2 regions of the Aquabacterium sp. A08 genome follow, and region 2 is predicted to be linked to the other one. Evidence: riboswitches for the same ligand, from Rfam matches in the RefSeq annotation. Region 2 holds a riboswitch; the other holds the start of a gene.
What was found. A riboswitch is a leader RNA that binds a small molecule or an ion and turns the genes downstream of it on or off. The one in region 2 is predicted to bind thiamine pyrophosphate.
Positions count from the first base shown of each region.

Region 1: it holds a riboswitch for thiamine pyrophosphate, as region 2 does, so the genes downstream of both, HA630_RS06500 (sodium:solute symporter family transporter) here and thiC (phosphomethylpyrimidine synthase ThiC) in region 2, are expected to answer to the same signal.

Region 1 covers NZ_JAAQQT010000567.1:13,742-29,565, reverse strand. The annotation lists partial or broken gene HA630_RS06525 (23S rRNA (uracil(1939)-C(5))-methyltransferase) at 1-325, opposite strand, end outside; gene HA630_RS06520 (peptidoglycan DD-metalloendopeptidase family protein) at 325-1,173, opposite strand; gene HA630_RS06515 (protein-L-isoaspartate(D-aspartate) O-methyltransferase) at 1,229-2,023, opposite strand; gene surE (5'/3'-nucleotidase SurE) at 2,020-2,850, opposite strand; gene HA630_RS06505 (NADPH:quinone oxidoreductase family protein) at 2,991-3,983, shown strand; TPP riboswitch at 3,999-4,115, shown strand; gene HA630_RS06500 (sodium:solute symporter family transporter) at 4,105-5,472, shown strand; gene HA630_RS06495 (hypothetical protein) at 5,664-6,074, opposite strand; gene HA630_RS06490 (RNA-binding protein) at 6,664-7,008, shown strand; tRNA gene HA630_RS06485 (tRNA-His) at 7,402-7,477, opposite strand; gene HA630_RS06480 (SurA N-terminal domain-containing protein) at 7,514-9,439, opposite strand; tRNA gene HA630_RS06475 (tRNA-Val) at 9,500-9,575, opposite strand; gene HA630_RS06470 (HU family DNA-binding protein) at 9,590-9,892, opposite strand; gene HA630_RS06465 (tartrate dehydrogenase) at 9,933-11,027, opposite strand; gene HA630_RS06460 (DMT family transporter) at 11,035-11,928, opposite strand; gene pgsA (CDP-diacylglycerol--glycerol-3-phosphate 3-phosphatidyltransferase) at 11,941-12,510, opposite strand; gene uvrC (excinuclease ABC subunit UvrC) at 12,593-14,608, opposite strand; gene earP (elongation factor P maturation arginine rhamnosyltransferase EarP) at 14,668-15,753, shown strand.
Region 2 covers NZ_JAAQQT010000550.1:432-16,255, forward strand. The annotation lists partial or broken gene panB (3-methyl-2-oxobutanoate hydroxymethyltransferase) at 1-429, opposite strand, end outside; gene nadC (carboxylating nicotinate-nucleotide diphosphorylase) at 593-1,471, shown strand; gene nadA (quinolinate synthase NadA) at 1,485-2,582, shown strand; gene HA630_RS05085 (hypothetical protein) at 2,641-3,288, shown strand; gene panD (aspartate 1-decarboxylase) at 3,307-3,687, opposite strand; gene thiC (phosphomethylpyrimidine synthase ThiC) at 3,781-5,709, opposite strand; TPP riboswitch at 5,808-5,911, opposite strand; gene HA630_RS05100 (YitT family protein) at 5,979-6,593, shown strand; gene nadB (L-aspartate oxidase) at 6,678-8,306, opposite strand; gene HA630_RS05110 (ScpA family protein) at 8,347-9,207, opposite strand; gene HA630_RS05115 (DUF3460 family protein) at 9,230-9,442, opposite strand; gene HA630_RS05120 (SulP family inorganic anion transporter) at 9,454-11,112, opposite strand; gene HA630_RS05125 (YoaK family protein) at 11,239-11,973, opposite strand; gene metG (methionine--tRNA ligase) at 11,986-14,079, opposite strand; gene apbC (iron-sulfur cluster carrier protein ApbC) at 14,203-15,294, shown strand; gene HA630_RS05140 (PACE efflux transporter) at 15,294-15,776, shown strand.

The DNA.
Region 1 (15,824 bases), on a different contig from region 2:
CACCGCAGGCGCCTGCGTGCAGGCCGAAGTTCGGGCAGCGCGGCACCACCCGCAGCGACGATTCGCGGTGGATCTCGGTCAGGCTGGCCTGCTCCCACTGGTTCTTGCGGCGGGTGGTCTGGGCACTGACGCGTTCGGTCGGCAAGGCACCGTCGATGAACACCACCTTGCCGTCGGGCTTGCGGGCCACGCCCTGGGCCTCCAAGTCGAGGGACACGATTTCCAGCCAGCCTTCGGGCAAAGGCGCCGAGGGAGCGGCGGGCACGTCGACAGGCAGGTCCAGGCCGGGCGACGCGGTCGCCGTTGCGTTCAGGGGCGCGTTCATCAGCGGGCCGGCAGGTGCTTGAGGGGGTCTACCGGCTTGCCCTGGCGGCGCACCTCGAAGTGCAGCTTCACCCGGTCGGCGTCGCTGCTGCCCATTTCGGCGATTTTCTGGCCCTGGCGCACGGTCTGGTCTTCCTTGACCAGCAGTGCCTGGTTGTGGGCGTAGGCGGTCAGGTAGGTGTTGTTGTGCTTGAGGATGATCAGGTTGCCGTAGCCGCGCAGGCCGGCACCGGCGTAGACCACCCGACCATCGGCCGCGGCCAGCACCGGATCGCCCAGGCGCCCGCCGATGCCGACGCCCTTGTAGCGGGCCTCGTCAAAGGTGTCGATCAACTGGCCCTTGGCCGGCCAGATGAAGGCGACGTCTTCGCTGGCGGCGGGCGCCGGCGCGGGCGCCGGGGCGGCGGTGGGGGCAGGGCTGGCGGCGGCGTCCAGCGGGCGGCCTTGCACCGAGGAACCGGCCACGGCCGCGGTGGCGGGGCCGTTGGCCACCGCAGGCGCGGCGGCGGTGGCCGGTGCCGCGGCCACCACGGGCGGCACCACGCGCAGCACCTGACCGACTTCGATGACGTTGGGGTTGGTCAGCCCGTTCCAGGCTTGCAGGTCGCGCCAAGCCTGGCCGGTTTCCAGGCCAATGCGCATCAGCGTGTCGCCCGGACGCACGGTGTAGTAGCCAGGCTTGCCTGCGTTTTCGGCCCCCGGGGGCAGAACGCCAGCGGGCGAACGGTCAACGACCGGGGCGCGCTGCGCCGGTTTTTGGGGAGCCGCACAGGCGGCGAGCAAGGCCGCGCTGAGCCCGACACAGGCCCAGGCGCTCCACCGCCCCGAACGAGGAACCAGGTGTTCCATGCAATACCTCAACAACAGAAAATGAACAGCCGCCGTGTTGCGGCGCAGCACGGCGTCAGGCAATGCCCGATTTTAGGGGCACAAACCACACCCCTTCCAGCACATTTTTCAGATAGCCCTGGGGGGTGCGGTCCACCACCACCAGACTCTGGCGTCCGGGCACCAGTTCCGCCGGGGCCACCAGGCGCCCGCCCACGGCCAGCTGGTCCAGCCACGGCTGCGGCAGGGCGTGCCCGCCCGCGGCCGCCACGATGCCGGCATACGGCCCGCCACCGGGAAAGCCCAGCATGCCGTCCCCGAAGATCAGGTGCACATTGGGCAGGCGCAGCGGGCGCAGGTGCTCGCGCGCCTTGTCGTGCAGGCCACGCAGCCGCTCCATGCTGTACACCTCGCGGCACACCTGGGCCAGCAAGGCGGCCTGGTAGCCGCAACCGGTGCCGATTTCCAGCACCCGGCCCGTGGCCACCAGCGGGCATTCGCACAGCAGTTCCAGCATTCGCCCCACCACGCTGGGTTTGGAGATGGTCTGGCCCAGCCCGATGGGCAGGCTGGTGTCCTCGTAGGCCTGCGCCACCAGGGCGCTGTCGACGAAGCGGTGGCGTTCCACCGCGGCAAACGCCTGCAGCACAGCCGGGTGCTGCAGGCCCTGGGCCGCGAGTTTGCGCACCATGGCCTGGCGCACCGCGCTGGAATCCATGCCGGCCCCGCTGGGGACCTGCAGGGTGGCGGCCGGGGCCGGTCGGGTGGCGCCGCGCGCCGGGGCAAGCGAGGCAGCCTGGCCCACCACCTGGTTCAGGCTGGCGGGGAAGGCCGGGCGCGGGCGCCCGGCGGGCGGCGCGGGCGGTTTCACTGGGCGCTGGCGGCCGTGGCCGCGGCCAGCGCCGCCTCCAGCGGGGCGCTGCCCACCTGCGCCGCGGACTGGGCCCAATAGGCCAGACGGCTGTGGTCGGTCAGGTCCACCTGCAAGGGGGTGATGGCGATGTGACCCTGCTCGGTGGCGTGGAAGTCGGTGCCCTCGGCATCGTCCTTGGCCGGGCCGGCGGCCCCGATCCAGTACATGGTGTCGCCGCGCGGGTTGACCTGGGTGATGACCCGCTCGGCCGCGTGGCGCCGGCCCAGCCGGGCCACCTTGAAGCCGCGCAAATCCTCGGCCGGCCGGCACGGCACGTTCACGTTCAGCAACCAGGGCTGCGACTGGCCGGCGCTGGCGGCCTGGGTGTGCGCCGCCACCGAGGGCGCCAGAAAAGCCACCAACTCCTGCGCCTTGCGGGCGGCGGCATCCAGGTGGCGCCAGCCTTTTTCGGTCTGCGAAAACGCGATGGCGGGCACCCCGAACAGGTAGCCTTCCATGGCCGCGCCCACGGTGCCGGAGTAAATGGTGTCGTCGCCCATGTTGGCGCCGTTGTTGATGCCGGAGACCACCAGGTCGGGCGTGTAGCCCAGCAGGCCGGTCAGGGCGATGTGCACGCAATCGGCCGGGGTGCCGTTGACGTAGCGAAAACCGTTGTGCGCCGTGTGCACATAGAGCGGGGAATGCAGCGTCAGCGCGTTGGATTTGGCGCTGTTGTTGTGTTCCGGGGCCACCACCTCCACCTCGGCGATGTCGCGCAAGGCGTCGTACAGGGCCTGGATGCCGGGGGCCTGGTAGCCGTCGTCGTTGGACAGAAGGATTTTCATCACCGGCCATTGTAGGGGCGCTGCCCGGGCCGTGCCCTGGGCGTGGGCGCACGCGCCCGGTCGCCCCCGGGACAAACCGTGCTGGCCGTAGCACCAAGGCCTGCCTATCATGCGCAACACCCCCATGAGGAGACGACAACATGCACGCTTGGTTGTGTGAGAACCCCGTCGGCGTTGAGGCGCTGGCCTGGAAAGAACTGCCCACGCCCCAGCCCGGCCCGGGCCAGGTGCTGGTGGAAATCAAGGCGGCCAGCCTGAACTTTCCCGATCTGCTCATCGTGCAGAACAAGTACCAGATGAAGCCGCCCCTGCCCTTTGTGCCGGGCTCGGAGTACGCCGGCGTGGTGCGCGCCGTGGGCCCGGACGTGACCCACCTGCAAGCCGGCCAGGCGGTGGCCTGCCTGAGCGGCACCGGCGGTTTCGGCACCCACACCCTGGCCCCGGCGGCGCTGTGCCTGCCCCTGCCCGCGGGCTTCGACCTGGTTGACGCGGCCGCCTTCATCATGACCTACGCCACCTCTTACCACGCGCTGATCGACCGCGGCGCCCTGCAACCCGGCGAAACCGTGCTGGTGCTGGGCGCCGCCGGCGGCGTGGGCACCGCCGCCATCCAGATCGCCAAGCAGGCCGGCGCGCGCGTCATCGCCGCCGCGTCCAGCGCCGACAAGTGCCAGCTGTGCCTGGACGCCGGCGCCGACGCCACGCTGAACTACAGCGAGCACACACCGGACGGCAGCCTGCGCGAGGCCATCAAGCAGCTCACCGATGGCAAAGGCCCCGACGTGGTCTACGACCCGGTGGGCGGCGCCTTCGCCGAACCGGTGTTCCGCTCCATCGCCTGGCGCGGCCGCTACCTGGTCATCGGCTTTGCGGCGGGCCCTATCCCTAGCCTGCCGCTGAACCTGGCGCTGCTCAAGGGCGCGTCCCTCGTCGGCGTGTTCTGGGGCGACTTTGCCAAGCGCGAACCCCAGGCCAACGCCGCCATGATGCAGACGCTGGCACAGTGGTACCTGCAGGGCCAGATCAAACCGGTGCTGGACCAGACGCTGCCCATGCACGAGCTGCAGCGCGCCTACGCGCTGATGGGCAGCCGCCAGGTCAAGGGCAAATTGGTGATGGTCAACCCGGGCTAGAATCCGCGCTTTCAACCCAGTCGCCAGGGGAGTCCCGCAAGGGGCTGAGAGTGCCGCCGGCCAGCGCGCCGGGGCAGACCCTGGAACCTGATCCGGTTCACACCGGCGGAGGAAGCGCGACATGCTGTACGCCACGGTGGCTGCCCTTGGGGCGGCCTTGTTGTTGTTTGTCTGGATCGGTCTGCGCGCGCGCAGCGCCGACGCCAGTCTCGACGAATACGTCACCGCCCGCAATTCGCAGGGGCCCGTGACCTTGGGCCTGTCCTTTTTGGCCTCGGGCCTGGGCGCCTGGATTTTGTTCGCCCCCCCCGAAGTGGGCGCTTTCGTGGGCCCGGTGGCGGTGGCCGGCTACGCCTTGGGGGCCGCCCTGCCCTTTCTGGTGCTGGCCTGGTGTGGGCCGGCCATCCGGCGCTGCCTGCCCCACGGGCGCAGCATCGCCGAATACGCCCAACACCGCTTTGGCACCGGCCTGCGGCTGTGGGTCAGCGCGATTTCGGTGCTGTACATGTTGTGCTTCCTCACGGCCGAGCTGACCGCCATTGGCGCCATCACCGGCATGCTGTCGGGCCTGCCCGGCGCCTGGATGGTGGTGGGCGTGGCCGCGACCACGCTGGCCTACACCGCCTGGGGTGGCCTGCGCGCCAGCCTGGCCACCGACCGCTGGCAGGCCTGGCTGCTGCTGGCCTTGCTGGGCCTGGTGCTGGCGGTGCTGCTGCCCGGCTTGCCCGATGCGCCCCCCGTCACCGCCCCCAGCGCCCCGCCCGAGGTGGCGCTGAGCGTGGCGCTGACGCTGGTGATCGCGGTGACCGCGGCCAACCTGTTCCACCAGGGCTATTGGCAACGCGTCTGGGCGGCGCGGGACGACCGGGCCCTGGCCCAAGGCGCCTGGCTGGGCGGGGCATCCACCGTGCTGGTGGTGGCGGCCATTGGCGCCCTGGGCGTGCTGGCCGCGAGCCGGGGCCTGGACCTGGGCCAGCCACCCATCCCCTTCTTCGCGCTGCTCAAGGGCGCACCGGCCTGGCTGACGCTGCCGGCGCTGCTGTTGGCCGTGGCATTGGTGGCCTCCTCGGTGGACACGCTGCAAAACGGCATCGCATCGCTGGTGGTCACCGCCCGGCCGGGCGTGGCGCTGTCCAGCGCGCGCTGGGCCACGGTGGCGCTGATGGTGCCGGTGGTGCTGGTGGCCTTGCAGGGGCTGTCGGTGCTGCGCCTGTTCCTCATCGCCGACCTGCTGTGCGCCACCGCCGTGGTGCCAGTACTGATGGGCCTGTGGCGCCACACCACCCCGACCGCGGCGGTCGCCGGGGCCTTGGCCGGCGTGGTGGGGGCGGTGCTGCCGGGCTGGGTCAGCACCGGCAGCCTGGCCCAAGGCCTGCTGGCCGCCAGCTTCCCCGGCAGCATCCCCACGCTGGCGCCGTTCGCCGGGGCGTTGGTGGCGTCCAGCCTGGTGTGCGGCGCGCTCAGTGTGCTGCGCAAGCCAGCCGCCTGAGGCCCTACCGAACCGGGCCACCGCTCATGGAGCCGTCTGCAGGCGATTGCAGACCGGCTCGGCCCCCATGGTGTCGCGGGGAAGGCAACCGTGCAGACCCGCTCAAGCAGTGCTGTGGCCCAGCGCAGTTCCTGGACCGCGTGCCACCGACCAGCGCCCCCATGTGGGCACAAGCCTCGGGGCCCAGGCCATCACGCATGCCGCGCGATGCGCTTCCAGTCGTGCAAGGTCTGGCGGATGCGGTTGCGTGAGTTGGGGTGACTGCCACGAAACGACTGCGTCAAGCGCTCTTGGATCTGCGCACTGGGCAGCGGGCCACCCCTCGCTTTGAGTTGATCGATCAACAGCATCAGCGTCTGGAAGTCCTGAGCGTTCAACGCCAGCTCCAACATGCTTTGGCCGTCCGCCGTGGTGTCCGCGACGTTGGCCCCATGGGCGATCATGTGTCGGACCAGGCCGGTTTTCCCATGCCCACAGGCCCAGTGCAGAGGGACCAGACCGCCGGCAGTGGCTCGGCTGAAGTCAGCGCCGATGGCGAAGGCTTCGGGCCCCTCGGGCCAGCCTGAGGCCTTGATCATCTGTTGTGTCTTCCAATCGCTCATGGGGAATGTCCGTGTGTGTGGTGGGGCTTGCCGTGGTCTGTCGTCTGAACGGTGCACAGCGTCCCAGTCCCTCATTTTGAACCACGTTGTCCGCATGGGAACATGCTCACCACAGGCTCTGGCTGCGCGGGACGTGTCTGTGACCTGCTTGAAGGGCCGCAGGCCGGTTGGGCGGCGTGACATGCGCGCCCCATTCTCAGGGTGAACCGCCAGAGACCCCCGACAATTCAAAACCAAAAATAATATTTCAACATATTTTAAAAACCAAGTCTTATAATAAACAGGCCAATTACAGCCACCTGCCATCCCATGTGGCAAATCGTGACACGGCTGACGGAGCTTCTCGCCCTCCGTTGCTCTTTTGACCCGTGCGTTTGTCGCCCTCCAGGCGCCCAGCCCATGCCGTTGCGCGGGGCCGCCCGGGTCTTTGCCGTCACCCAAGGCTGGCTACCAACCGGCCCGCTCCATCGCCACACCAACTGACGACCTGCTCAGCGCAGACACCCAGCACATTTTCAACCCTCAGCGAACACCCCGTTCGCTCGCACGCACCGCGCCGATGCGACCCCATTCACAGAAAGGCTCCAACATGAGCAGCAAGATCTACGTGGGCAACCTGCCCTATTCCGTGACCGACGCCAGCCTGCGAAGCAACTTCGCCGAGTTCGGCGGCGTTACTTCGGCCCGGGTCATGATGGACCGCGACACGGGCCAATCCAAAGGCTTCGGCTTTGTGGAGATGGGCTCGGCCGAAAGTGCCCAAGCCGCCATCAGCGCATTGCATGGCATGTCCGTCGATGGACGCACCATCATCGTGAACCTGGCCAAGCCGCGCGTGGACCGTGGCACGTCCGGCGCACACGCACCGACGGGTTACCGCGCTTCAAATCGCCAGAACGTCGGCTATGGCAAGGATGGCTACGGCGGCTGCTGAGGCCGGCGACAACCTCTGAAAACCGGTTTGCCCGAACCGGTTTTTTTTTCGTCTGCCCAGAGTCAACCCAGAAAACAGGTCACCCAGGCCCTCATCGCCGGCCACCGGCTTGCGCGTACAAGGCCCTGCTGTGGCTGCGGACCCAGAATGAACACCCTCTGCAGGCACGGCGGGATGGCCTGCTTCCGGGCAAGGCGCTGTCCGATCGCTGGGTTCTTGATGGCCGCACCCTGGGCGGCGCTGACGATGGATTTGAGGCCGCCGCCATTGGGTGGCGCCACGCAGAGAGCCCCCACACCGGAAACAAACCCTGTGCCGCTGGCTGGCTACACTGCGCCCACGAACCCCGAAAAGCAAAAAGCCCGGCGAACCGGGCTAAGTGCTGGATTGACTTGGGGTGGCTGATGGGACTCGAACCCACGACAACAGGAATCACAATCCTGGACTCTACCAACTGAGCTACAGCCACCGTAGCCTCAAATTATAGCCCGTCCAAAGCCGTTTTTCAGGCCCCGGTCGAGGTTTCTTTCTTTTTCTCCAGAATCTTCACCTTGAAGCGGGCACGCAAGGCCTGCAGGAAGGCCTGCGACTCGGACTGCGCCCACAGCTGCGTCAGTTGCTCGCGCTCTTGCTGGGCACGGGTGGCGTCGGCCTGGTCGCGGGGCAGGACACGGTTGACGCGCAGCACCATCCAGCCGTCGGCGCCCAGATCGGCGCTGGTCCAGGCGGGGGTGCTCGGGCCGGCGGCGGCGCTCAGGGCGGCCACCACAGCCGGTGGCGGCAGGCCTTGGGCGCCGTCGCGCGACACCACCACCGGCGCCTGCAGCTTGGCAGCAGCCGGCAGGGCCTGCCAGGCCAGCAATTGGGCCTGGGCCTCGGTGCGGGCGGCCTCCAGGGCGCGTTGCTGCACCAGGCGCTCGCGTACGTCGGTCGCCACCTCTGCCAAGGGCCGCACCTGGGCTGGCCGGTGGTGCAGCACCCGCACCGACACCAGCTGGCTGGGACCCACCTCGATCGCTTCGCTGTTGCGCTTTTGCGCCAGGGCTTCGGCGGTGAAGACGGCGGCCAGCACGCGCGGGTGGGCCAACACCGCGTCCCGCTGCGGGTTCTGCGGGCCGCTGCGCGGCAGGCCGGTGGCGCTGCGCACCGTCAGGCCCAGCTTGGCCGCGGCCGGCGCCAGGCTGTCGGCCTGTTCGTACACCAGGTTGCTGAAGTCTTCGGCCGCCTCGGCGAACTGGCGTTGCGCCTGCTGTTTGGCCAGTTCGGCTTGCAGCCGCGGGCGGGCCTGCTCGAACGGTTCGGGCTGTGGGCGGCGCACATCGGTCACCTGGATGAGGTGGAAGCCAAATTCGGTTTCCACCACGTCCGAGAGCTGACCGCGCTCCAGCGCAAAGGCCGCGTCCTCGAAGGCCTTGACCATGGCGCCCCGGCCAAAAAAGTCGAGGTCCCCGCCCTGCTGGGCGGAACCCGGGTCTTGCGAGCGGGTGAGGGCCAGTTCGGCGAACCGCTCGGGCGACTGGCGCAACTGGGCCAGCAGTGCGTCGGCCTGGGCGCGCACCGCGGCCTTGGCGTCGGCGCTGGCGCCGGGCTCCACCGTCAGCAGAATGTGGCGGGCACGGCGCTGTTCCTGCTGGGCCAGGCTGGCGCTGTTTTGCTCGTGGTAGGCGCGCAGGTCGCTCTCGTTCAGGCGCACGTTGCGCGCCACGGCGTCCAGGTCCAGCACCAGGTATTCCACGTCGGCCTGCTCCAGGGTCTGGAAAGCCGCGGTGTTTTGGTCGTAAAAGGCCTGCACGTCGGCGTCGCTCACCTGCACCCGGTTGCGGAAATCGGCCGGGCGGAAGTGGGCGACCTGCACCTCGCGGCGCTCAAAAAACGCCTGCAATGCGGTGCGCGCGCTGGCGTCGCTGACGAAGCTGGAGGCGGCGATGCCTTGCGCCACCTGGCGCCGGGCCAGATCGGCGCGCACATTGGCCTCAAACTGCTCAGGGGACAGGCCCTGGCCGCGCAGGAGTTCGCGGTAGCGCTCCACGTCCAGCGTGCCGTCGGGTTGGCGCAGGGCGGCAATGGCCGGGTCCTGGGTCAGCTCGCGCGCCAGGCGTTGATCGGTGGTCAGGAACAGGCCCTCGGTCGCGGCCAAAGCCAGCACGCGGTCGTTCACCAGGCGTTCCAGCGTGGCCAGGCGGCTGTCTTCGTTGTCCAGCAGGGCGCGGTCCACGCCGGGCATGCTGGCCACCAGCCGGTCCACTTCATTCTGGTGGGCGGCCAGCCATTCCTGACGGGAAATGTCCGTTTTGCCTACCTGGGCGACCACGTCTTTGCCCTCGCGGAAGCTGCTGTACCCCTCGATGCCGAACAGCACGAAGGACGGGATGATCAACAGCATCAGAAAACCCATGAGGAATTTGATGTTGTTGCGGAAGTAATCGAACATGGTGCTGCCTGAAACAAAAAAAGCGAACCGGGGTTCGCCTTCTTTTGAGGGGGCTTCGGGTGGTGGGTGCTGAGGGGCTCGAACCCCCGACCTACGCCTTGTAAGGGCGCCGCTCTACCAACTGAGCTAAGCACCCCGAAGACCAGAATTTCAAATGATAGCGTCTTTCAACGCCTTGCCCGGCTTGAACTTGGGGATTTTAGCGGCTTCGATGTGCACCGCCTCGCCCGTCTTGGGGTTGCGGCCGGTGCGGGCGGCGCGCTCGGTCACGCTGAACGCGCCAAAGCCCACCAGCGACACACTGCCCCCGTCTTTCAGGGTGGTGGCGATGGCCTGCAGCGTGGCCTCCAGGGCGCGGGTGGCCGAGGCTTTGGAGATGTCGGCCTCGGTGGCGATGTGTTCGATGAGCTCCGCTTTGTTCATGGTTCTGCTTTCGGTAGGGGCCTGGGTCAACAGACGGTGATTCTAGTGGGCGGCGCCGGGCGCCGGCCGGTCAGGCGGCGCGCAAGGCCTCGGCCACCGCCCGCCCCAGGTCGCTGGTGCGGGCCCGGCCACCGATATCGGGCGTGCGCGGCCCACCATTGGCCGGGTCCAGCACGGTTTCGATGGCCGCCAGCACGGCGTCGTGGGCGTCGCGGTGGCCCAGGAAGTCGAGCATCATCGCCCCGCACCAGATCTGGCCGATGGGGTTGGCGATGCCTTGGCCCGCGATGTCGGGCGCCGAGCCGTGCACCGGCTCGAACAGCGAGGGCATCTGCCGCGTCGGGTTCAGGTTGGCGCTGGGCGCGATGCCGATGGTGCCAGTACAGGCGGGCCCGAGGTCGCTCAGGATGTCGCCGAACAGGTTGCTGGCGACCACCACGTCGAACTGGTCGGGGCGCTGCACGAAGTGCGCGGTCAGGATGTCGATGTGGAACTTGTCCAGCGCCACGTCCGGGTAGGCCCGCGCCATCTCGGCCACACGCTCGTCCCAGTAGGGCATGGTGATGGCGATGCCGTTGCTCTTGGTGGCGCTGGTCAGGTGCTTCTTGGGGCGGCTCTGGGCCAGCTCGAAGGCAAACTTCAACACCCGGTCCACGCCCACGCGCGACATCACGGTTTCCTGCACCACGATCTCGCGCTCGGTGCCCGGGTACATGCGCCCGCCGATGCTGGAGTATTCGCCCTCGGTGTTCTCGCGCACGATCATCATGTCGATCTCGCCGGGCTGGCGCGGCGAGCCGTCGCGGCGCACCACGGGCGCCACAATGCCGGGCATCAGCCGCGCTGGGCGCAGGTTGACGTACTGGTCGAACTCGCGACGGAACAACAGCAGCGACCCCCACAAAGAAATGTGGTCGGGGATTTTGTCGGGCCAGCCCACCGCGCCGAAGTAGATGGCGTCGTGCCCGCCGATCTGCGCCTTCCAGTCGTCGGGCAGCATCTGGCCGTGCCGCTCGAAATAGGCCCAGCTGGAAAAATCGAAATGGTCGAAGCGCAGGTCGATGCCGAAGCGGCTGGCGGCCGCCTCCATGACGCGCAGCCCCTCGGGCATGACTTCCTGGCCGATGCCGTCTCCGGCGATCACGGCGATGCGGTGTGTGCTCATGGCAATGTCAGGTGTTGGCGGGCCGCACCACCAGGCTGACGCCCACGGCGGTCAGGGCGGTGCCGGCCAGGGTGACGGCGGTGATGGGTTCGGCAAACAGCACCCAGGCGATGAGTGCGGTGGTGGGCGGCACCAGGTACATCAGGCTGGACACCGAGGCCGCCGCACCGCGCTGGATGAGCAGGTACAGCAGGGAGCTGCCGCCCAGCGTCAGCCCCAGCACCGACCAGGCCAGCGCGCCCACCAGTTGGCCGTTCCAGGCCATGCCCTCGGTTTCCAGCAAGGCCAGCGGCAGGGTGACGGCGAAAGCGGCCAGCAGTTGCACCGTGTTGGCGCTGCGCACGTCGCAGGGCCGCACAAAGCGCTTCTGGTAGAGCGTGCCCACGGTGATGCTGAACAGCGCAATGACCGCAAAGGACAGGTTGAACCAGGTGGCCGTGTCGCCCGGGCCGCCAGCGCCAAACTTGCGCGACACCACCAGCACCAGCCCGGTGAAGCCCAGCGCCAGGCCAGCCCACTGGCGCCGCGTGACCTGGCCGCCGGTGGACGACAGCCAGATGGCCGTGAGCACCGGCTGCAGCCCCACCACCAGCGCCGACAGGCCCGAGCCCATGCCGGCCTTGACCGCCGCCCAGACGCCGCCGAGGTAACCGGCGTGCATCAACACCCCCAGCACACCCAGGTGCAGCCACTGCTGGCGGCTTTGCGGCCAGGCCACCTTGGCCAGCCAGATCCACGGCAGAAAGCAAGCGATGGACAGCGCATAGCGCCAGGCCAGAAACGTCATGGGCGGGGCGTGGGGCATGCCGTAGCGCGCCACGATGAAACCGGTGCTCCAAATCAGCACGAACACCCAGGGCATGGCGCGCAGCCAGCCGTTGTCAGACGCGGAGGACACCATGGGCGCAGCCGCTCAGCGCGCCTTGGCGCGGATTTCGGGCAAGGCCTTCTGCAGGTAATAGACCATGGACCAGACCGTCAGCACCGCCGCGGCCCAGATCAGCACCGTGCCCCACAGCCGCGTGTCCAGCACCCCGAACAGGCGCCCGTCGTAGAGCAGGAAGGGAATGGCCACCATCTGCACCGTGGTCTTGAGCTTGCCCACCATGTGCACGGCCACACTTTTGTTGGCACCGATCATGGCCATCCACTCGCGCAGCGCCGAAATGGCGATTTCCCGGCCAATGATGATGAGGGCCACGAACACGTCGGCCCGGTCCAGGTGCACCAGCACCAGCACGCAGGCACACACCAAAAACTTGTCAGCCACCGGGTCCAGGAAGGCACCGAAGGACGAGGTCTGGTTGAGCTTGCGCGCCAGGTAGCCGTCGGCCCAGTCGGTGGCGGCGAACAGCACGAACAGCACCGTGGCCACCAGGTTCTGCATCGCCGGCGACAACCCCGCCGAGTAAAACACGGCCACGATGAGCGGGATGGCCGCGATGCGCGCCCACGTGAGCAGGGTTGGCAGGTTGAAGAACATGGGCGCCATTATGCGGGCCTTTGCGGCGCGGCCAGGGGTTGCCACTGTCGCCCAGGGCGCCGGCCGCGCCGCGGCGGGCCGGTCAGCGCAGGGCGCGGTAAATGGCTTCGGCCAGTTCGGGGGAAATGCCGTCCACCGTGGCCAAGTCGTCCACACTGGCCGCGGCCACGCCGCGCACGCCGCCAAAGCGCTGCAGCAGGCGCGCACGCTTTTTCGGGCCAACGCCGGGAATGTCCTCCAGCTGGCTGCCGCCGGTGCGGGTTTTGGCGCGCTGGGCCCGCATGCCGGTGATGGCGAAGCGGTGCGCCTCGTCGCGGATCTGCGCCACCAGCATCAGCGCGGCCGAATCGGCGCCCAGGTACACCTTCTCGCGGCCGTCGGCAAACACCAGCTCTTCCAGCCCGACCTTGCGGCCCTCGCCCTTTTCCACGCCCACCAGGCGGCCCAGGTCCAGCCCCAAGCCCTCGAACACCTCGCGCGCCACGCCCACCTGGCCCTTGCCACCGTCGATCAGCACGATGTCCGGGAAACGCTGGGCGCCCGCCTTGTGCGCGTCGCCGGCGTCGCGCAAGGCCTGTGCCAGTTTGCCGTAGCGGCGCTGCAGCACCTGGCGCATGGCGGCGTAGTCGTCGCCGGGGGTGATGCCGTCGATGTTGTAGCGCCGGTACTGCGCGCTCTGCATCTTGTGGGCCTCGAACACCACGCACGAGGCCACGGTGGATTCGCCGGCGGTGTGCGAGATGTCGAAGCATTCGATGCGCAGCTGCTCCAGGCCGTCTTCGGGCAGGTCCAGCGCCTGGGCCAGCGCCCGGGTGCGGGCCTGCTGCGAACCCTCCTCGGCCAGCAACCGGGTGAGCTGGATGTCGGCGTTCTGCTGGGCCATGTCCAGCCAGGCGCGGCGGTGTTCGCGCGGGTGGAACACCGGGTGCAGCCGGATGCCGCTCTGCTCGGCCAGCAGCGCCAGCAGGTGCGGCGACACCGGCGCCCCCAGCACCAGCACCGGGGGCGGCGCGACGCCGGTGTAGTGTTGTGCCATGAAGGCCTCCAGCACCCGCTGCTCGGCGCCCACGCGGGCCGTTTCGGGCGCCAGCGGCACGTCGCCGGCCGCCGGCCCGGTGGTGGTGGCGTCGCCCTCGGCCGCCTCGTCGTGGGTGGCCAGCACCACCCCGTCCTCCACGTGGGCGGGGAAGTAGGGCCGGTCGCCCAGGTGGCGCCCACCGCGCACCATGGCCAGGTTGACGCAGGCGCGCCCGCCCTGCAGCCGCACCGCCAAAATGTCCACGTCCTGGTCGGTGGTGCTCTCCATGGTCTGCTGGTGCAGCACGGTGGACAGGGCGCTGATCTGGTTGCGCACCTCCGCGGCCTGCTCGAACGCCAGCTGTTCGGCGTGGGCCAGCATGCGGCGCTCCAGTTCGTCCAGCACGGTCTGGGTTTCGCCGCGCAGGAAGGCGCTGGCGCTGCGCACGTCGGCGGCGTAGTCGGCCGGGCTGACAAAGCCCACGCACGGGCCGCTGCAGCGCTTGATCTGGTACAGCAGGCACGGGCGGGTGCGGTGGTTGAACACCGTGTCCTCGCAGGTGCGCAGGCGAAACACCTTTTGCAGCAGCTGGATGGTCTCCTTCACCGCCCAGGCGTTCGGGTAAGGGCCAAAGTACTGGTGGCGCCGGTCCACCGCGCCCCGGTAGTAGGACATCCGCGGGTAGTGCTCGGGCAGCGGCGCGCCGGTGGCGGCGGGCGAGCGGGGCGTGGCCGCCGCCCACAGGCTGGCGCTCAACTTCAGGTAGGGGTAGCTCTTGTCGTCGCGGAACAGGATGTTGAAGCGCGGCTGCTGCGTCTTGATGAGGTTGTTTTCCAGCAGCAGCGCCTCGGCCTCGGAGCGCACCACGGTCGTCTCCATGCGCGCGATCTTGCTCACCATGTGGCCGATGCGGGTGCCGTCGTGGCTTTTGGTGAAGTAGCTGGAAACGCGCTTTTTCAGGTCGCGCGCCTTGCCCACGTACAGCAGCAGGCCGGCGGCGTCGAAATAGCGGTAAACGCCGGGCAGGCCGGGCAAGGCGGCCACGGCCTGGAGCAGGGCTTCGGGGTGTTGCGGGGTCATGGTGATGCGCGATTGTGGCACCGCCCCGCGGGCCGCGCCGGCCGCGCGACAATCGCGCCATGCACCACCCCGCCGCCCCCGTTCTGACCTGGGACATCGTCTGCCACGTGATCGACAACTGGGGCGACCTGGGCGTGTGCTGGCGCCTGAGCGCCGACCTGGCCGCCCGCGGCCAGCGGGTGCGGCTGTGGACCGACGACCCGGCCCCGCTGGACTGGATGGCCCCCGGCGCGCGGCAAGGCCGGTGGCCGGGCGTGGAGGTGCACCCCTGGCCGCAAAGCGACCCGCACACCCCGCCCCCGGAGGTGCCGCCGGGCGACGTGCTGGTGGAGGCTTTTGGTTGCCAAGCCGCGCCGGCCTGGGTCGCGCGCCTGCTGCCCGCGCGCGACGGCCCCCAGCCGGTCTGGCTCAACCTGGAGTACCTGAGCGCCGAAGGCTACGTGGAACGCTGCCACCGCCTGCCCTCGCCGGTGATGAGCGGGCCGCTGGCCGGGCGGATGCGCTGGTTTTTCTACCCCGGCTTCACGCCGGCCACCGGCGGACTGCTGCGCGAGCCCGAGCTGATGGAGCGCCTCGCCCGGTTCCGGTCGGCAGCCGGTGGCGCGGCGCAGGCCGGCGCGCCCCAGGTGTCCCTGTTCTGCTACGAACCGACCGCCCTGCCCGGCCTGATGCAACACCCCGACCTGCGCCACGCCCACTGGCAGGTCGCCCCGGGCCGCGCCTGGCAGGCCTTTGCCGCGGCACGGCACGCCCTGCCCGCCGGCGCCCACGCCACCGCCCTGCCCCACTGCCCCCAGGCCGGCTTCGACCAGACCCTGTGGCGCTGCGACCTCAACTTCGTGCGCGGTGAAGACTCGCTGGTGCGCGCCCTGTGGGCCGGCCAACCCTTCGTCTGGCAGATCTACCCGCAGCACGACGACGCCCACCACGCCAAGCTCGACGCTTTCCTCGACTGGCTCGACGCCCCGGCCGATCTGCGCCAGATGCACCACCACTGGAACGGCATCGGCCCCGCGGGCGCGCCCGCGCTGAACGGCCCCACCCTGGCGCGCTGGCGCCACACCGTGCAGCAGGCCCGCGAACGCCTGCTGCGCCAGACCGACCTGACGACGCAGTTGCTCGGATTCGTCTTGGAAAAACGGTAAAATTCGGGGTTTTGCGACATGCTCGCACCCCGCCGCGCGCTGAGGCCCTGCCCCCGCCAGAGCGGCACAAC
Region 2 (15,824 bases):
GCCGCCGCCTTCGAGCTTGACCATGTGGGCGCCGGCGTGCATCAGCGCCGAGGCGCTGCGGATGGCCTGTTCCTTGGACTCCTGGTAGCTGCCGAACGGCAGGTCGCCCAGCACCCAGGCGGTGCCCTGCACCCGGCGCAGGCCGCGGGTGACGCTTTCCACGTGGTAGCACATGGTCTCCAGCGTCACGCCCACGGTGCTGCTCAGGCCCTGGCAGACCATGCCCAGCGAGTCACCGATGAGCAGGCATTCGACGCCGGCGCTGTCGGCGACGGCGGCGAAGGTCGCGTCGTAGGCGGTGAGCATGGTGATTTTTTCCCCGCGTTCGCGCATTTCCTGCAACCGCGGCAGGCTGACGGGTTTGCGCGCGGGCAGGGGCGACGCGGCGGGCAGGGTGCCGTAGGGCGTGCTGGCGGTGGTCTCGCTCATGTGTTGTCTCTCACTCAGGGGCGGTGCGTGGCCGGACCCGCCTGTGGGCGGGGCGGCGCAGGAAATGGCGAGTCTAGTCGATCCCGTGCGGTGGAACCGTTATGCTTGCGCCCTGTCCCGCCGGTGGCGGCAACCCGCACCCTGGGTGCGACGAGATTCTGGCATGACCCCAATGAGCAGCGATTTTTCTCCCGAGCGCGTGGCCGAGCTGGCCCGCGCCGACGTCGCCCGCGCCCTGCAAGAGGATGTGGGCAGCGGCGACCTGACCGCCGCCCTGGTGGACCCGGCGCAGCGCGCCCGCGCCCGCGTGCTGGCGCGCGAGGCCGCGGTGATCTGCGGCCAACCCTGGGTGCAGGCCACCGTGGCCGCGCTGGACCCGCAGGCCCGCATCACCTGGCACGTGGCCGAGGGCCAGCGCTGCGCCCCCAACCAGGTGGTGTTCGAGATCGACGGCCGGGCCCAGCCCCTGCTGACGGCCGAACGCACCGCGCTGAACTTTTTGCAGACCCTGAGCGCCGTGGCCACCAAAACCGCCCACTACGTGGAGCGGGTGGCCGGCACCCGCGCGCAGATCGTGGACACCCGCAAGACCCTGCCCGGCCTGCGCCTGGCGCAGAAGTACGCGGTGCTTACCGGCGGCGGCGCCAACCACCGCCTGGGCCTGTACGACGCGGTGTTGATCAAGGAAAACCACATCGCCGCCGCCGGGGGCGTGACCGCCGTGTTGCAGCGGGTGCGGCAAACCGCGCCGCAGGCCAAGTTCGTGCAGATCGAGGTGGAAACCCTGGCCCAGCTGCAGGAGGCGTTGGACGCCGGCGCCCGCATGGTGCTGCTGGACAACATGGACCTGCCCACGCTGCGCGAGGCGGTACGCCTGAACGCTGCCCACCCACAGGGCGGGGCGGTGCTGGAAAGCTCCGGCGGCGTCACCGACGCCACGGTGCGCGCCCTGGCCGAGACCGGGGTGGACCGCATTTCCATCGGCACGCTGACCAAGGACGTGCAGGCGGTGGATTTTTCAATGCGCTTCGAAGCGCTGTGAACGGGGGCGTGCCATGGAACAGGTGATTGAAGTCGATTACGAACAGCCGGCGTGCGCCACCAAGCACGCCTGGGCCCGCGTGCCCGAGGAGCCGGGCCCGGCCGAGCGCACGGCGCTGAAGGACAAGATCCGCCGCCTGCTGCAAGAGAAAAACGCGGTGATGGTGTCGCACTACTACGTGCACCCGGACCTGCAGGACCTGGCCGAAGAAACCGGCGGCATCGTCAGCGACAGCCTGGAGATGGCCCGCTTCGGCCGCGACCACGCCGCGCAGACGCTGGTGGTGTCGGGGGTGCGCTTCATGGGCGAGACGGCCAAAATCCTGTCGCCCGAAAAGACCGTGCTGATGCCCGACCTGGACGCCAACTGTTCGCTCGACCTGGGCTGCCCCTTGCCCGAGTTCAGCGCTTTTTGCGACCAGCACCCCGACCGCACCGTGGTGGTGTATGCCAACACCAGCGCCGCGGTGAAGGCCCGTGCCGACTGGCTGGTCACTTCCAGCTGCGCGCTGGACATCGTGCGCGCCCTCAAGGACAAGGGCCACAAGATCCTGTGGGGGCCGGACAAGCACCTGGGCGGTTACATCCAGCGCGAAACCGGCGCCGACATGGTGATGTGGCAGGGCTCGTGCATCGTGCACGACGAGTTCAAGGGCGCCGAACTGCAGGCCCTGATGGCCGAGCACCCCGGCGCCAAGGTGCTGGTGCACCCGGAAAGCCCGGCCGAGGTGGTGGCGCTGGCCGACGCGGTGGGCTCCACCAGCGGCATCCTCAAGGCCGCGGCCGAGATGGACGCCAAAGAATTCATCGTCGCCACCGACAACGGCATGATGCACAAGCTGCGCACGCTGAACCCGGGCAAGGTGTTCATCGAGGCGCCCACCGCTGGCAACAGCGCCACCTGCAAAAGCTGCGCCCACTGCCCCTGGATGGCCATGAACAGCCTGGCCGGCGTGGCGCGCGTGCTGGAAGGCGGTCTGAACGAGATCCAGGTGGACCCTGGCCTGATTCCGCGGGCGCGCCAGCCCATCGACCGCATGCTGGCCTTCACCGCCGCCCTCAAAGGCGGGCAAAACGCCGGGGCACTGGTGCCTCACATCGGCGCGGCCTGACGCCTCGGCGCACAATGGGCGGGTGCGGTGGCCGGGGCTACCGCGTTCGGAGCCTGCCATGCCTTGGAAGACCTGTGCACTGGCCACGTTGGGGGTGGCCACCGGCCTGGCGGCGCTGCCTGCCACGGCGGGCCCGCTGGAGCTGGACGACATCGCCCTGGAGGGCGAGCTGCGCTTCCTGGCCGAGCGGCCCGACCCCGAGGCCTACCGTTACGAGGCCACCGCCGCCATCGATGAAGGCAGCCTGCGCACCGGGGTGATCGTCCTTCAAACCTGCCACCGCCAATTGGACCCCAACCGCCGGGTGGTGGTGGCGTTCAACCGCGAACGGGTGCAGCAGATCGACCTGCTGGACCACGCGGGCGTGGGCCGCGCCTGGGTGGACGGCCACCGGGTGGAGCTGGCCGACGTGCAGCGCGGCGGGCACGTCTGCATCGGGTTGCGTTCGCGCGCGCTGGAGTCCACCGGCCCCGGCCGCTGGCGTCTGCACGCCGGCCCGCTGATGCGCCGCTACCTGGACGGCTACCTGCCGATGGACGCCACGCTGACGGTGCGCTGGCCGGCAGGCCTGCTGGCGGTGGCGCACACCGAGCCGGCGCCCCAGCCCGGCGTGCGCCTGAGCGAGGCGACCGACGGCGCCACGCTGGCCCTCACCTTTGCCGGGCGCCTGACGGCCACCTGGGAACTGCGCTCGCCCGGGCCCTGAGCCGCGGGCGGCGCGGGCTCACAGCCGCTGCGTGGCCACCTTGTCGCGCAGCTCCACCTGCTGGTTGCGTTCGTTCACGAACACCAGTTGGGGCTTGTGTTGGGCCACGTGGTCTTCGTGCACCTGGGCAAAGGCGGCGATGATGAGCAGGTCGCCCACCTGGGCGCGGCGCGCGGCCGAGCCGTTGACCGAAATCATGCCGGAGCCGCGCTGGCCCTTGATGGCGTAGGTGACGAAGCGCTCGCCGTTGTTGATGTTCCAGATGTGGATCTGTTCGTTTTCGCAGAGGTTGGCCGCGTCCATCAGGTCTTCGTCGATGGCGCAGGAGCCCTCGTAGTGCAGTTCGGCGTGGGTCGCGGCCACGCGGTGGATTTTGGATTTGAGCAAGGTGCGGAACATGGCGGTTTCCTGAGCGCGGTGCGCGGTGGGGGCGGATTGTGACAGACCGCCGCGCACCGCTTGCATACAAGACGGGGCGCGGACGGCCCGGCGTCAGACCCGCTGGATCGGGATGTACACCTCGCCGCCGGCCTTGCGGAACGCGTCGGACTGGGCTTGCATGCCCTTCTCCAACGCCTCGGCTTCGCTCACGCCCTGCTGTGCCGCGAAGTCGCGCACATCCTGCGTGATCTTCATGCTGCAGAAGTGCGGCCCGCACATCGAGCAAAAGTGTGCCACCTTGGCCGAGTCCTTGGGCAGGGTCTCGTCATGGAATTCGCGCGCCTTGTCGGGGTCCAGGCCCAGGTTGAACTGGTCTTCCCAACGGAACTCGAAGCGCGCCTTGCTCAAAGCGTTGTCGCGGATCTGCGCCCCTGGGTGGCCCTTGGCCAGGTCGGCGGCGTGGGCCGCCAGCTTGTAGGTGATGATGCCTTCCTTGACGTCCTGCTTGTTGGGCAGGCCCAGGTGCTCCTTGGGCGTCACGTAGCACAGCATGGCGGTGCCGTACCAGCCGATGGTGGCTGCGCCAATGCCGCTGGTGATGTGGTCGTAGCCCGGGGCGATGTCGGTGGTCAGCGGCCCCAGGGTGTAGAAGGGCGCCTCGTGGCATTGCTCCAGCTGCAGGTCCATGTTCTCCTTGATCAGGTGCATGGGCACGTGGCCGGGGCCTTCGATCATCACCTGCACATCGTGCTTCCAGGCGATCTGCGTGAGTTCGCCCAGGGTCTTGAGTTCGCCCAGCTGGGCTTCGTCGTTGGCGTCGTAAATGGAGCCGGGGCGCAGGCCGTCGCCCAGGCTGAAGGCCACGTCGTAGGCCTTCATGATGTCGCAGATGTCCTCGAAGTGGGTGTAGAGGAAGCTTTCCTTGTGGTGCGCCAGGCACCACTTGGCCATGATGGAGCCGCCCCGGCTGACGATGCCCGTCATGCGGTTGGCCGTGAGTGGGATGTAGCGCAGCAGCACGCCCGCGTGGATGGTGAAGTAGTCCACGCCCTGCTCGGCCTGTTCGATCAGGGTGTCGCGGAAAATCTCCCATGTCAGGTCCTCGGCCTTGCCGTTGACCTTTTCCAGTGCCTGGTAGATGGGCACGGTGCCGATGGGCACGGGCGAGTTGCGCACGATCCACTCGCGCGTTTCGTGGATGTTCTTGCCGGTGGACAGGTCCATCACCGTGTCGCCGCCCCAGCGGATGGCCCAGGTCATCTTGTCCACTTCCTCGTTGATGGACGAGCCCAGCGCAGAGTTGCCGATGTTGGCGTTGATCTTCACCAGGAAGTTGCGGCCGATGACCATCGGCTCGGTTTCGGGGTGGTTGATGTTGTTGGGGATGATGGCGCGGCCACGGGCCACCTCGTCGCGCACGAACTCGGGCGTGATCTCGGTCGGGATGCTGGCGCCGAAATGCTGGCCCGGGTGCTGGCGGCCGATCATGGCGGCCATTTTCTGGCCGGTGGGGCCAGCGGTTTTCAGGGATTCCAGGTACTCCCGGCGGCGCAGGTTTTCGCGGATGGCGATGTACTCCATCTCGGGCGTGACGATGCCGCGGCGGGCGTAGTGCATCTGCGTCACGTTGGTGCCGGGCAGGGCGCGGCGCGGCTGGCGGTGCAGGCCGGGGAAGCGCAGTGCGTCGAGCTTGGGGTCGGCGGCGCGCTCGCGCCCGAAGGCGCTGCTCAGGCCGGGCAGCACCTCGGTGTCGTTGCGTTCTTCGATCCACTTCTGGCGCAGCGCGGGCAGGCCTTGGCGGATGTCGATGTGCGCGGCCGGGTCGGTGTAGGGGCCGGAGCAGTCGTACACAAAGATGGGCGGGTTGGGTTCGGCGCCGAAGCTGGCCGGGGTGTCGCTCTGGCTGATCTCACGCATGGGCACGCGGATGTCGGGGCGGGAGCTCTCCACGTACACCTTGCGGGAATTGGGCAGGGGCTGGATGGCGGCCTGGTCCACCTGGGCGGTGGTGGCGAGGAATTTGTCGGCAGGGGCGTTCACGGGGCGTGTCTCCTTCGGTGGCAGGGTGGGTGCTCCGAAGGTCGCCCCGGCGGCGCGGCCCCACGCGGGCCAAGGGCCTGCAAGGGTGTCCACGCAACGCGGGATGTGACAGCTCTTCTTCCGCCGGTCTGAACCGGATCAAGTTCGCGGGTTCGGCATCGCCATCTCAGCCCACACCATGTGGACACCCCGGAGCAGTGCGGATTGTACGGCCCACCCGTTTGGCACCGTGGCAGCGCATGGCATGATGCCTGCATCTGACCCGCGACATGACCCACCCCGTCCCACCCATTCAAACCCACACCGTTTTTGAAGACGCCCAGGCCATCTTCACCGGCACGCTGTTCGTGTCGCTGGCGCTGATTTTGTTTGCGCAGTCCGGTTTGCTCACCGGCGGCACGGCCGGCGCGGCCTTCGTGCTGCACTACGCCACCGGTTGGGGGCTGGGGCAGTGGTTTTTTCTCATCAACCTGCCGTTTTACTGGTTCGCCTGGCGCCGCATGGGGCGCGAGTTCACGCTCAAGACCTTTTTGGCCATCACGCTGCTGTCGGCGTTGACGCAGTGGTCGCCGCAGCTGTTCGCCATCGAGCGGCTGCATCCGGCCTACGCCGCCGTGCTGGGCGGTTTGCTGCTGGGTTCGGGTTGTTTGTTCCTGGCGCGGCACCACGCCAGTTTGGGTGGGGCCACCATCATCAGCCTGTACCTGCAGCGGGCCAAGGGCTGGCGCGCGGGCAAGGTGCAAATGGGCATCGATTGCACCATCGTGCTGCTGGCGCTCACGGTGGTGGAGCCCGAGCGGGTGGCGTGGTCGGTGCTGGCGGCGGTGGTGATGAACCTGTTCATCGCCATCAACCACAAGCCGGGGCGTTACGCCGTCCTGTGAGCACCGCCGCGAGCGGTCAGCCTGGGCGCCGTTACCGGCGCCACGGGGCCCAGGGGTGCAAGGCCACGCCCGTCCCGGCGGCTTTCAGCCCGCGTTCGGGTCCAGCACCGTGGGCAATGCCTCTGGCAGCAGGCCGGTGTGGTCGCGGCTGAAGTGCAGGCCCCGGCTTTCCTTGCGCGCCTGGGCGCAACGCACGATCAGGTCGGCCACTTCCACCAGGTTGCGCAGCTCGAGCAGGTCGCGGGTGACGTGGAAGCTTTTGTAGAACTCCTGGATTTCGGCCTTGAGCAGCGCGATGCGGTGGGCGGCACGTTCCAGCCGCTTGTCGGTGCGCACGATGCCCACGTAGTCCCACATGAAGCGGCGCAGTTCGTCCCAGTTGTGCGAGATGACGACGTGCTCGTCGGCGTCGATGACGCGGCTGTCGTCCCACGGGCGGATGGTGGGGATGGCCGCCGTGGGCTGGGCCGCCATGTCGCGCACGGCGGCGCGGGCAAACACCATGCACTCCAGCAGCGAGTTGCTGGCCAGGCGGTTGGCGCCGTGCAGGCCGGTGCAGCTGGCCTCGCCCACCACGTACAGGCCAGGCAGGTCGGTGCGGGCGTTCAGGTCGGTCACCACGCCGCCGCAGGTGTAGTGCGCAGCCGGCACCACGGGGATTGGCTCTTGGGTGATGTCGATGCCCAGCTCGGCGCAGCGCGCCAGGATGTTGGGGAAGTGCTCGCGCAGGAACTCGGGCGGCTGGTGCGAGATGTCGAGGTAGACGCAGTCCAGGCCGTGCTTTTTCATCTCGAAGTCGATGGCGCGGGCCACCACGTCGCGCGGGGCCAGTTCGGCGCGCGGGTCGTGGTCGGGCATGAAGCGGTGGCCGCCCAGGTGCGCCGGCAATTTCAGCAGGCCGCCTTCGCCGCGCACCGCCTCGGTGATGAGGAAGCTCTTGGCCTTGGGGTGGTACAGGCAAGTGGGGTGGAACTGGATGAATTCCATGTTCGCCACCCGGCAGCCGGCGCGCCAGGCCGCCGCAATGCCGTCGCCGGTGGCGGTGTCGGGGTTGGAGGTGTACAGGTACACCTTGCCCGCGCCACCGGTGCAGAGCACGGTGTGGGGGGCCACAAAGGCTTCCACTGCGTCGGTGTCTTCGTTCAGGGCGTAGGCGCCCAGGCAGCGGCGCGGCGCGTCGGTTTGACCGCCGTGTTTGTCGCTCAGGATCAGGTCCACCAGGTTGTGGGTCTCGAACACCTGCACGTTGGGCGCCTGGTGCACCCGGTCGATCAGGGTGTGTTGCACGGCCGCGCCGGTGGCGTCGGCCGCGTGCACGATGCGCCGGTGGCTGTGGCCGCCTTCGCGCGTCAGGTGCAACTCGCCGTCGTGCAGGGTGAACTGGGTGCCCATGGCGCGCAGCCAGGCGATGGCTTCGGGCGCGTTTTCCACGGTGAAGCGGGTGGCCGCCGGGTCGCACAGGCCGGCGCCGGCCACGAAGGTGTCTTCCACGTGCGCGTCGAAGCTGTCGTCCTCGGCCAGCACGGCGGCAATGCCGCCCTGGGCCCAGCCGCTGGAGCCGTCTTCGATGGTGCGTTTGGTCAGCACCGCCACGCGCAGGTGGGGGGGCAGCAGCAGCGCGGTGCTCAGGCCGGCCAGGCCGCTGCCGACGATGACCACGTCAAATTGGCGGGTGGTGGTGGCGCTGGGGGCGTGTGGGGTGGAGGCGGTCATGAACGGTTCCGGGGTGGCCGGGGGGCCAAAACGGCGGGCCTCAGGTGGGGGTGTAGGCCAGCCGGACGTAGATGGGGGCAAAGGCTTCGGCCTGGGTCAGCTCGATCAGCGTTTCCTTGGCCAGCTCCAGCATGGCGATGAAGGTGACCACCAGCACCGGCACGCCCTGGCGCAGGTCGAACAGGTCGCCGAATTCGACGAAGCGACGGCCCTGCAGTTGGCGCAGCACCAGGCTCATGTGTTCGCGCACGCTCAGTTCCTCGCGGCGGATGCGGTGGTGTTGCACCAGCGTGGCGCGGCGCAGGATGTCGCGCCAGGCGGTTTGCAGGTCGATCGGGTCCACGTCGGGGAAGCGCGGCACCAGCGACTGCTCCACGTGCACCTGGGCGCGCAGGAAGTCGCGGCCCAGCTGCGGCAGGTCGTTCAGCCGCAAGGCGGCGCGCTTCATCTGCTCGTATTCCAGCAGGCGGCGCACCAGCTCGGCGCGGGGGTCTTCGGCTTCCTCGCCCTCGGCCGCCTTTTTGGGCGGCAGCAGCATGCGCGACTTGATCTCGATCAGCATCGCCGCCATCAGCAGGTATTCGCCGGCCAGCTCCAGGTTGCGGGCGCGCACCTGCTCCACGTAGCCCAGGTACTGGCGCGTGACCTCGGCCATGGGGATGTCGAGGATGTTGAAGTTCTGCTTGCGGATCAGGTAGAGCAGCAGGTCCAGCGGGCCCTCGAAGGCCTCCAGGAAGACTTCCAGCGCGTCGGGCGGGATGTAGAGGTCCTGCGGCAGCGCGAACAGCGGTTCGCCGTAGAGGCGCGCGCGCGCCACCTGGTCCACCACCTCGGGCAGGGTGGCGGCGGGGTCGGGCGGGGCCGGGGGCAGCTCGGCGGCCGGCGCGGTGGCGGGGCTCATGCTGGCCGGGGCGGCCGTGGGCTCAGCGCAGGCTGGGCTCGGTCTGGTAGACGTAGGGCTTCTGTTCCACGCGGGCGGCGTCGGCCGCGGCGTTGAAACCGCGGTCCACCGGGCGGTCCCACAGCAGGGCGCGGCCCTGGCGTTGCTCGGCTTCCAGCGTGGGCTTGGCCGCCTTGAGCGAGTCGATGAACTGCGTGGCGTCCGATGCGTAGTGGGGGCGGGCAAAGAGGTTCATAAGCGGCGATTTTACCCAGCCCCGCCGGAGGGCGCTTCGGGGGTGTCGGGGTGCAGCCGGGCGGCAAAGCCCGAGCGTTCCAGCAGCGAGCGCGGTTGTTCGTTCAGGTGGGTCATGCTCAGGTGGCCGCCGCGCTTGTCCAGCGCCTTGTGCAGCTGTTCCAGCGCGTCCAGGCCGGTGGTGTCGAGCGAAATCAGCTGGCTGGCGTCCAGCACCACGTGCAGCGGGTGGGGGGCGTTTTCCACCGCCGCCACGATGGGGTCGATCTTGGCCACCGCCCCGAAAAACAGCGAGCCGTAGAGTTTGTAGTGCAGCCGCGTGTCGCTGCCGCCGGTGGCGTCGACGCGGAAGATGTCGCTCTGCCGCCGCACGAACAGCACCACCGCCAGCACCAGGCCCAGTTCCACCGCCACCGTCAGGTCGAACACCACGGTGACGAAAAAGGTGGACAGCAACATCAGCCGGTAGTGGTTGGTGAACTGTTTGAGCCGGGCGAATTCCCGCCATTCGCCCATGTTCCAGGCCACGAACAGCAGCACCCCGGCCAGCACCGCCAGCGGGATGTGCTGGGCCAGCGGCGCGGCGGCCAGCACCACCAGCGCCAGCGTGGCCGCGTGCACGATGCCCGCCACCGGCGAGGTGGCCCCGGCGCGGATGTTGGTGACGGTGCGGGCGATGGTGCCGGTGGCCGGCATGCCGCCGAAGAAGGGCACCACCGCGTTGGCCACGCCCTGCGCCATCAGCTCCTGGTTGGGGTCGTGCTTGGGGCGGTCGCTCAACTGGTCGGCCACGCGCGCGCACAGCAGCGATTCGATGGCGCCCAGCATCGCCAGCGTCACGGTGGGCACCACCAGCAGCTTGACGGTTTCCCAGGAAAAATCGGGCAACTCGAACGCGGGCAACCCCGGGGGGATGCCGCCGAAGCGGCTGCCGATCGTCTCGACCGGCATGTCCAGCGCCCAGGCCAGCAGCGACAGGGTGACCAGCGCGATCACCGGGGCCGGCACGCGCGAGGTGGCCTTGAGCGCGCTGACGGTCTGCAATTCGTCGAGCTTTTTGCGGAAACCGGATTCGCTGGCCCACAGCCGGGGCCACAGGAACAGCCCGAACACGCACGCCGCCGCCAGCCCGAAGGCCCAGGGGTTGAAGCTGTCGGCGTGGCGCGCCAGCGTGGCGATCTGGCTGAAAAAGTCGGCCGGCATTTTGGCCACGTCCAGCCCCAGCACGTCGCGCAGCTGCGACAGGCCGATGAGCACCGCGATGCCGTTGGTGAAGCCGATGACGACGCTGATGGGCACGTAGCGCACCAGCGAACCCAGCTTGAACCAACCCAGAAGAAACAGCAGCACCCCGGCGCTGAAGGTGGCGATCAGCAGGTTGGCCAGGCCGTAGCGTTCGACGATGCCGTAAACGATGACGATGAAGGCGCCGGCCGGCCCGCCGATCTGCACCGCCGAGCCGCCAAGCGCGGAGATGAGGAAGCCGGCGATGATGGCGGTCCACAGCCCGGCTTCGGGGTTGAGGCCGGAGGCGATGGCAAAGGCCATGGCCAGGGGCAGGGCGACGATGCCCACGGTGGCGCCGGCGCCCATGTCCTTGACCAGCCGTTCGCCGTTGTAGCCGCGCAGTTCCTGCAGCAGGCGGGGGCGGAAGGGGGCCAGGGGGGGCATGCGTAGGGCCATTCCCCATGTTACCGCCCGCAAACTGGGGTGCAGCTTACAAAGCCCTGTGCCCGGCGTCGGGGTTTGTACCAGTGCGGCGGCGCAGGCGGGCGCGCCGGGGCGTCAGCGCCCGGGTCAGCCCTGCGCCCGCACGTCGGCCCACAGCGGGCGCCACACCAGCAGCAACAGCAGCACCGCCAGCGGCAGGGTGCTGACGTAGCCCAGGTGCTTGAAGCCCAGCGCCCCCAGCAGCGCGCCCGCAAAAAAGCTGCCCACCATGCGCGCCTGCAGCCGCAGCTTGTCGCGGTTGGCGCGCACCGGCGCCTGGCGCGGGTGGCGGTTGACGTAGAGCAGCTTGCCCAGTTCCAGCCCCAGGTCGGTGACCAGCCCGGTGAGGTGGGTGGTGCGGATCTCGGCCTTGGAGATTTTGGTGATGACCGCGTTCTGCAGCCCCATGATGAAGCACAGCAGCACCACCGTGAGCGGCAGGAACAGGGTGGCCAGCAGGCCGATGGCCGCGCCGAACAGGCCGAACAGCAGCAGCGCCACGGCTTCGAGCAGCAGTGGCAGGCCAAAGGCGCTGTGCAGGCCGTGGCGCAGGCCCCAGTTCACCAGCCAGGCAGTGGTCATGGCCCCGAGCACAAACGCCAGCAGGGCACCCAGGCCGGCCGCCGCCAGCGCCCACTGGCCCAGCACGATCTGGTCGGCCACCGACGAAACCACCCCGGTCATGTGCGAGGTGTACTGCCCCACCGCCAGGAAGCCGCCCGCGTTGGTGGCGCCAGCGACGAAGGCCAGCGTCAGCCCCAGGCGCACGTTGGCCTGGTGCGTGCGTTGCACGTCCACCCAGCCACGCAGTTGCGGGTGCACGCCGGCGTCCGGTCAGTGGATGCGCATGCCTGGCTGCGCGCCCGGCCACGGCTGCAGCACGTAAATGCCGGGCTGGGCTTTGTCGTCCGCGTGGCTGGCGGCCAGCACCATGCCTTCGCTCACGCCAAACTTCATCTTGCGTGGCGCCAGGTTGGCCACCACCACGGTGAGCTTGCCGATCAGGTCGGCGGGCTGGTACATGCTGGCGATGCCACTGAACACGTTGCGCGTGCGGCCCTCGCCCACGTCCAGCGTCAGGCGCAGCAGCTTGGTGGAGCCTTCCACCGGCTCGCAGTGGTCGATGCGGGCGATGCGCAGGTCCACCTTGGCGAAGTCGTCGATGGAAATGGTGGGGGCGATGTCTTCACCACCGGGGATGACCTTTTCCGGTTCGGGCGCGGCGGGCGGCTCGAACAGGGCCTCGAGCAGTTGGATGTCCACCCGCTGCATCAGGTGCTGGTAGGCGGCGATGGTGTGGCCGGCGCCCAGCGGCGTGGTGGCGTTGGCGTAGGTCAGGGGTTCGCACTGCAGGAAGGCTTCCACCTGGGCGGCCAGTGCCGGCAGCACCGGCTTGAGCAGCGCGGTCAGCAGGCGGAAGGTTTCGATGCAGGTGGTGCACACGTCGTGCAGGCGGGCGTCCATGCCGGGCTGCTTGGCCAGCTCCCACGGCTTGTTGGCGTCCACGTACTCGTTCACCCGGTCGGCCAGGGCCATGGTTTCGCGGATGGCCTTGCCGTACTCGCGCTCGGCCAGCAACTCGGCCACGCCCGGCACGGCCTGCTGCAGGTGGTCCAGCAGCGCCTCGCCGTCGGCCGAGATGGCGCCCAGTTGGCCACCGAAGCGTTTGGCGATGAAACCCGCCGCGCGCGACGCGATGTTGATGTACTTGCCCACCAGGTCGCTGTTGACGCGGGCGACGAAGTCGTCGGGGTTGAAGTCCACGTCTTCCACCCGGCTGCTCAGTTTGGCGGCCAGGTAGTAGCGCAGCCATTCGGGGTTCATGCCCAGCCCCAGGTACTTCAGCGGGTCCAGGCCGGTGCCGCGGCTCTTGCTCATTTTTTCGCCGCCGTTGACGGTGATGAAGCCGTGCACGTTGACCTGCGTCGGCGTTTTGCGGCCGCTGAACCGCAGCATGGCCGGCCAGAACAGGGTGTGGAAGTAGGTGATGTCCTTGCCAATGAAGTGCACCTGTTCCACCGCGGGGTCGGCCACGAACTCGTCGTAGGACTGCGGGGTGCGCGATTCAGGGTGCCAGTGGTTCGCGGCCTGGCCCTTGGCGAAGTGGTTCTTCAGGCTGGCCAGGTAGCCAATGGGGGCGTCCAGCCAGACGTAGAAGTACTTGCCCGGCGCGTCTGGGATTTCGATGCCGAAGTAGGGTGCGTCGCGGCTGATGTCCCAGTCGCCCAGGCCGCCCTGGCCGTGCTCGTCCTTGGCGAACCATTCCTTGATCTTGTTGAGCACTTCCGGCTGCAGGCGGCCGGGTTCGGCGGTCCAGTTTTCCAGGAACTCGATGCAGCGCGGGTCGCTGAGTTTGAAGAAATAGTGCTCGGAGGTGCGCAGCACCGGGGTGGCGCCGGAGAGTGCGGAGTAGGGGTGTTTCAGCTCGGTGGGGGCGTACACGGCGCCGCAGCTCTCGCAAGAGTCGCCGTACTGGTCCTTGGCGCCGCACTTGGGGCATTCGCCCTTGATGAAGCGGTCGGGCAGGAACATGTTCTTCTCGGGGTCGAAGAACTGCTCGATGGTCTTGGTGCTGATCAGGCCGTTGGCCTTGAGGCCGCGGTAGATGGCCTGGGCCAGTTCGTGGTTTTCCGGGCCGTCGGTGCTGTGCCAGTTGTCGAACTTCACGTGGAAGCCTTCGAGGTACTGGGCGCGGCCGGCGGCGATGTTGGCGACGAAAGCTTGCGGGGTGACGCCGGCCTTTTCGGCGGCGATCATGATCGGCGCGCCGTGCGCGTCGTCCGCGCCCACGAAGTGCACCTCGTGGCCGTGCATGCGCTGCATCCGCACCCAGATGTCGGCCTGGATGTACTCCATGATGTGGCCGATGTGGAAGTTGCCGTTGGCGTAGGGCAGGGCGGTGGTGACGAAGAAGCGACGCTGGCTCATGTGGGGGTCCTTGTGGGCAAGCCCTCGATTTTAATGAGGGCACTGTCGTCTGGTGTGCAGGCGCCACCCGCCGGACCGGATAGACTTCGGCCACCCATTCCTCTAGACCGGAGACCACCCCAGATGGCCGTAGAACAACAGGCACTGCTGCAGGCGCTGCAAACCGTGCAAGACCCGAACACGGGCAAAGACTTTGTGTCCACCCGCGCGCTCAAGAACCTGCAGGTGCAGGACGGCGACGTGTCCTTTGACGTCGAATTCGGCTACCCGTGCAAAAGCCAGCACCCGGCGCTGCGCAAGGCGCTGATCGCCGCTGCCAAGGGCGTGCCCGGCGTGGACAACGTCTCGGTCAACCTGCAGACGCGGGTCATCGCGCACGCGGTGCAGCGTGGCGTGCAGCTGCTGCCCAACGTGAAGAACATCATCGCCGTGGCCTCGGGCAAGGGCGGCGTGGGCAAGAGCACCACCACCGTCAACCTGGCGCTGGCGCTGGCCGCCGAGGGCGCGCGCGTGGGCATCCTGGACGCCGACATCTACGGCCCCAGCCAGCCCATGATGATGGGCATCGAAGGCCGGCCCGAGAGCGTGGACGGCCAGTCCATGGAGCCGCTGGAGAACTACGGCGTGCAGGTGATTTCCATCGGCTTCCTGGTGGACAAGGACGAGGCCATGATCTGGCGCGGCCCCATGGCCACCCAGGCGCTGGACCAGCTGCTGCGCCAGACCAACTGGAAAGACCTGGACTACCTGCTGGTGGACATGCCGCCCGGCACCGGCGACATCCAGCTGACCCTGAGCCAGCGCGTGCCCATGACCGGCGCGGTGATCGTGACCACGCCGCAGGACATCGCCCTGCTGGACGCGCGCAAGGGCGTGAAGATGTTCGAGAAGGTGGGCGTGCCCATCCTGGGCCTGGTGGAGAACATGGCAGTGTACTGCTGCCCCAGCTGCGGCCACACCGAACACATTTTCGGCGCCGATGGCGGCAAGCGCATGGCCACCGAGTTCGGCATGGACTACCTGGGCGCGCTGCCCCTGAACATGCAGATCCGGGTGCAGGCCGACAGCGGTCAGCCCACCGTGGTGGCCGACCCGGACGGCGAAATCGCCGGCACCTACAAGGCGGTCGCGCGCCAGGTGGCGATCACCGTGGCGAACAAGGCCAAGGACTTTTCCAGCAAGTTCCCCAGCATCAAGATCAGCAAGGACACCTGATGGGGCCGACGCCCGCGGTGCCCACCCGGCCGGTGCCTGTCTGGCGCCGCCTGGGGCCCCGCACCCGCCGCGTGGTGCAGGTGGCGCTGTACGAGGCCATCGCCATCGTGGTGGTGGCGCTGGCGCTGGCGCTGGCCTTCAACGAGCCGGGGCCGTCGGCGGTGGGCCTGTCGGTGCTCACCTCGGGCATCGCGGTGACCTGGAACTACGTCTTCAACACCCTGTTCGAGCGCTGGGAGCGGCGCCAGCCGGTCAAGGGCCGCTCCTGGCAGCGGCGCGTGGCCCACGGCCTCGGGTTCGAGGGCGGGCTGACCGTGTTTCTGGTGCCGGTGATGGCCTGGTGGCTGGACACCACGCTGTGGCTGGCCTTTCTGGCCGACTTGGGCCTGCTGCTGTTCTTCCTCGTGTACACCGTGGTGTTCACCTGGTGCTTCGACCAGGTGTTCGGGCTGCCGCAGTCGGCCTTGCAGCCCCCCGATTGACCTGGGGCGCGCGCCCCGCCCCGGTGGGGGCGGGTATGGGTCCACAGC